DNA from 2 places in the Gordonia sp. ALPHA1B1 genome. Region 2 is predicted to be linked to the other one. Evidence: riboswitches for the same ligand, from Rfam matches in the RefSeq annotation. Region 2 holds a riboswitch; the other holds the start of a gene.

Region 1 (2,452 bases), on a different contig from region 2:
GCCCCCGCATAGAAGCCGCGCTCACCCTCGACCTCGCGGATGATCTGCGCAGCAACATCACTCGGCGTGCCGCAGACCGCCGGGGTGGGGCCGAGCAGGAGTGCGAGATCGAGCGCAGTGGTCGCCGGGTCCCGAAGCCGCGCGCGGATCGGGGTGGCCAGATGCCAGACCTCCCCGGTCGACTGCAATTGCGGGGTCGACGGCGCGTCGACGTCGTCGCAGAGGTGTCCCAGCCGGTCTCGCAGGTGGTCGACGACGAAGGCGTGCTCGGCGAGATCCTTCGCCGAGGAGAACAATCCGTCGGCAGCGGCGCGGTCGACGACCGGGTCGGGTGACCGCGGCGCCGATCCCGCGTACGGGTGGCAGGTGACGACGGAACCCGACTTGCGCAGCAGCACTTCGGGACTCGCGCCCAACAGCCACGAACCCGAGCCGGTGGCCGCGCCGAGATCGACAATGAATGCGTTGTGTCCGGCATTGCCGCCCGCCAATGCGTCGAGAAGTCGCAGAGGCTCGACCTCGGCGTCGAGCACGATGTCGACGCTGCGGGCGAGGACAACCTTGCCGACGTCGCCGGCGACGATCCGCTTCACCGCGTGCGCGACCCGTTCGCGGTGCTCGTCGGCCGTGGGGTACAGGGTCGTCGACACCGGCGTGCGCGTCAGTGGCGGCCCGCCCGCCAGCGGCGCCGCGTCGACGTGCAGGACTTCGGGCACCACCAGCGCGGCGGGGTCGGCGAGGTCGAAGGGGATCGCGCCGGTCAGACCGTCGACGGTCCCGGCGCGCAGGGCGGCCGAGGCGGCGTCGACGTCGGTGAACGCACGGACCGCGCCCATGCCCCGCACGGTGCCGTGCGGGCGGGACAACACGAACACATCAGTCGCTGACACCCCTGACACGCTACAGGTAAGTGTGCCCTAACTTCCGATCACGTTGAGTGAAAATTGACACGTCCGCGCGAGATCGACGACCCTTGGTCGTAGGTCATGAGTGCCAGTGACAAGCCCCGGCTCGCTGGTCGGCAACCCTCCTTCGCGGTGGGGTGCTCCGGGTGACGACCCGGCCGCGTACCGACCGGACGCGGCAAGCGCGAATTGTCTGAGGAGTTTCCTGCCGTGACCGCTGTCCTGTCCGCACCCGCCGGTCGCCTGTCGCCCGCAGTCGACGTCCGCTTCGACGCCGCCCGGGAATCGGTGCGGCAGTTCGTCCGTGCGCGGGTCGACGACACCGTCGTCTTCACCCGCGATGCCGCCGTTGCCCTCGACCTCGCGGCGCGCATCACTCCCGGCGACGTCGTCGTCCTCGACGTCGGGCAGGGCGCCGACCTGCTGCGGTGGTGCTCACCACGGCAGGGGCGCGACCGGGCGCGGTTCGTCCCGGCCTGCGAGACCATCGAGGACACCTTGGTCGCGCTGGAGACCGAGCTCGCCTCGGCGCCGGCATCGCTCCTGGTCGTGGCCGCAGTATCGGACATCACCGGCGAGGTGCTGCCGATCGGCCGGCTCGCCTCGCTCGCGCACCGGTCCGGGGCCCGCATCCTGGTCGACGCCGCGCAACTCGTCGGGCACCGGCCCGTCTCCGTCGTCAGCCACGGCATCGACTACCTGGCGTTCGGTGCACCGGGTCGGAAGACGGACGGCGCCGGCGTCCTCATCGGCCGTCGTGACTGGTTCGACGCCGCCGACGTCGACGTCTCGCCCGACGCCGACGGCGTTTCCGGGGCGATCGCGGTCGCCGAGGCGTGTCGGGTGCTCGCCGATCTCGGACCCGAGACGATCGGGCTGCACGAACGCCGCCTCGCCGAACGTCTCGACGCCGGCCTGGCCGCGATCGGCGGCTTCACGCCGCTGCGGATCTTCACCGATTCCACGGACCGCGCGGGGATCGCGGGCTACACCGTCGACGGCCTCGCACCGCCGGCCGACAAGGTGCGCGCGAGTTTCGGAGCGGGCACCACCGTCGACGACATCGACCGGATTCTCGATGCCTTCCGGGCGCGAACCGAACAGACCGACCGAACTCGACCAGGGGTGAATAGATGACCATCGAACTCGACGCACGTGCTGACCGCGGCACCGTGATCGCCGCACCGACTGCCACCCCGACGGCCCCGATCAGCATCGGACGTCCGGGATTCCAGATCGCGCTCGCGGGAGACGATCTCGCACAGACGTTTCCGATCGTCGTGCGGCGTGAGACCCTCCGCGAGGCGCAGCGCGCCCGCTCCCTGCTGCGGGCCGGCAGCCACGATCAGGCCAAGTTCGTGGTCGCACTCGAGGTGGAGGTGGCCGTCGCCCCGGACGCCGCGTCGGCGCGCACGGCCGCTGCTGCGGCGGTGGACGCGTCGTCGGAGACGGGCTCGGGGACCATCCGCTACATCGGGACGACACACGGACTGATCACGCTGGTCCGCGACATCTACGCAGCCGAGGTCGCCGACGCCGTGATCCTC
Region 2 (2,452 bases):
TTCTTGCCGGCGTCCACTCCGCCCTGGATCTCGAAGGCGATGATCGCACCCTGACCCTTCGGGGCCAGTTCCTGACCGCGCTTGTACCAGGGCGAGGACTCCAGGCCCGCGTACGCCACGGACTCGACCTGCGGGTGTGCCTCGAGGAAGGCAGCGACCTTCTGCGCGTTGGCGACGTGGCGCTCGATGCGCAGACTCAGCGTCTCCAGGCCCTGTGCCAACAGGAACGCGTTGAACGGGGAGATCGCCGCGCCGGTGTCACGCAACCACTGCACACGTGCCTTGAGTGCGAACGCGGGCGCGCCCAGGTCGGCGAAGACGGCACCGTGGTAGCTCGGGTCCGGCGTGGTGAAACCGGGGAACAGATCCTTCCCGTCGCGCTGGACCCGCCAGTCGAACGTGCCGCCGTCGACGATGACGCCGCCGATCGCGGTGCCGTGACCGCCGATGTACTTCGTCGCCGAGTGCACGACGATGTCGGCGCCGTGGGCCAGCGGGCTGATCAGGTACGGGGTGGCGACGGTGTTGTCGATGATGAGGGGTACGCCGTTGCGGTGCGCGACCTCCGCGATCCCCGAGATGTCGAGGATCTCGTTGTTGGGGTTGGAGATCGACTCACCGAAGAACGCGCGGGTGTTGTCCTTGACGGCGGCCTGCCACGACGCCGGGTCCTCGGGGTCCTCGACGAAGCTCACCTCGACCCCGAGCTTGGGCAGTGTGTAGTGGAAGAGGTTGTACGTGCCGCCGTAGAGGCGGGGGCTGGACACCACGTGCCCGCCGGTCTCGACGGCGTTGAGGATCGCGTAGGTCTCGGCGGCCTGTCCCGACGCGACGAGCAGCGCGGCGACGCCGCCCTCGAGCGCGGCGATCCGCTGCTCGACGGCATCCTGCGTGGGATTCATGATGCGCGTGTAGATGTTGCCCGGTTCGGCGAGACCGAAGAGATTGGCCGCGTGCTGGGTGTCGTTGAAGACATACGACGTCGTCTGGTAGATCGGCAGCGCACGGGCGTTGGTCACCGCGTCCGCGGACTGCCCGACGTGGATCTGCTTCGTCTCGAAGCTCCAGTTCTCGCTGGGATCGTTGCTGTCGAGGGTGCCGTCAGGGACATCAGACATGGCGATTCATCACTTTCTACGGTCGGCAGGGCCAACTCGACCCTGTTGGGGTCCGACCTTCGGACCCGCGCTTGCCGGGGATCGCCACTGCGATCCCGCAACCCGGTCATCACCCGGAGCACCCCACCGCGGAAGGAGGGTTGCCGATCAGCCAGCCGGGGCTTCGCACTGATACTCATGACCTGGCGACAAGGATATAACACGGATGTGAGCGCCCGAGAACCGTCCCGGTCACGCCGCGCCCAACCCTTGAGAAGTGCACCGGAAGGGTGCCGGTGGCTGTCCTCCGACCGAGTGAAATCGGGTGTGGTCAGATACGAAACCGCTGGTCAAGATAGTTAGCGACGCTCAGCGTGCTGTCGGTTCCGCGATCGCGGATCTAGAGTTCGGGACAGCCCCGGCTGCACCGGAATGCTCCGCTCAGGTGGTCCGGGTTCGCACAGGAGCGCTCATGGCCGTGATGGCTCATCTCCGGACCCGACGGGCCTCGTTCACGGTCGCCGGCCTCACCGCATTTGCGGTGGCGGGCGCGCTCTGCCTGTCCGGTGTCGCCCCGGCGGGGGCCGCCGAATGCAGCGACACCGGCGCGGTCATCATCGTCGCCGGAACGAATGACCCGGAGAGTGCGCATCTCGTCGGCGTCACACAGCGCTACACCGGAAAGATGCCGACGGTGGTGGACGGTGACGTGGTCATCGTGGACGACCCTGACAGTGACTACCTGGCAACGCCGAAGGATGTCATCTACGTCGACTATCCGACCACGCTGTGGCCACTCGGCGCCGCGGGATACGACGACAGCACGACGCAGGGGAGAAGTGCGACGGCGTCGGCGATCGCCGGCTACCAGGCGCGATGCGGCGTCGAGTCGGACATAGTCGTCGCCGGCTATTCACAGGGCGCCCGGGTCGCCGGCGACGTGCTCGCCGACATCGGTAACGGGCGCGCCGAACAGATGGTCGCGACCGACGAGAACGGCGAGGTCATGCTCGACGAGAACGGCGAACCAATTCTCGTCACCATCGAGCCGGGCGGGATCTCCGGCGAGCTGTACTCCGACCCCCGTCGGGCGGGAGACAAGACCGGCCGCGGGATCGAGCTCTCGCTGATCGGCATCATCCCCGGTCTGACGATGTCCGGCCCGCGGGGGAAATCAGAGACCGACAGCGGGTTCGGTGAGCTCGAAGGCGAGGTGGTGTCGGTCTGTATCGACGGTGATCCCATTTGCGACCTGCCCGACCCGATCCACGACCCGATCGGCGCGATCGACGGTCTGCTCGGCTACTTCACGAAGCACAGCCGGTATCCGTTCCAGATGTACCGGGACCCGAAGG

What was found. Region 2 has a riboswitch for S-adenosylmethionine ahead of FFS52_RS06445 (bifunctional o-acetylhomoserine/o-acetylserine sulfhydrylase). Riboswitches for the same ligand answer to the same signal wherever they lie in the genome.
Region 1: linked by a shared signal. The riboswitch ahead of FFS52_RS13245 (aminotransferase class V-fold PLP-dependent enzyme) and the one ahead of FFS52_RS06445 (bifunctional o-acetylhomoserine/o-acetylserine sulfhydrylase) in region 2 are both predicted to bind S-adenosylmethionine.

The regions. Positions count from the first base shown of each region.
Region 1 covers NZ_SCOC01000017.1:38,947-41,398, reverse strand. The annotation lists gene FFS52_RS13250 (isochorismate synthase) at 1-875, opposite strand, end outside; SAM riboswitch class IV at 983-1,096, shown strand; partial or broken gene FFS52_RS13245 (aminotransferase class V-fold PLP-dependent enzyme) at 1,170-2,042, shown strand; gene FFS52_RS13240 (hypothetical protein) at 2,039-2,452, shown strand, end outside.
Region 2 covers NZ_SCOC01000007.1:22,575-25,026, reverse strand. The annotation lists gene FFS52_RS06445 (bifunctional o-acetylhomoserine/o-acetylserine sulfhydrylase) at 1-1,118, opposite strand, end outside; SAM riboswitch class IV at 1,181-1,301, opposite strand; gene FFS52_RS06440 (PE-PPE domain-containing protein) at 1,570-2,452, shown strand, end outside.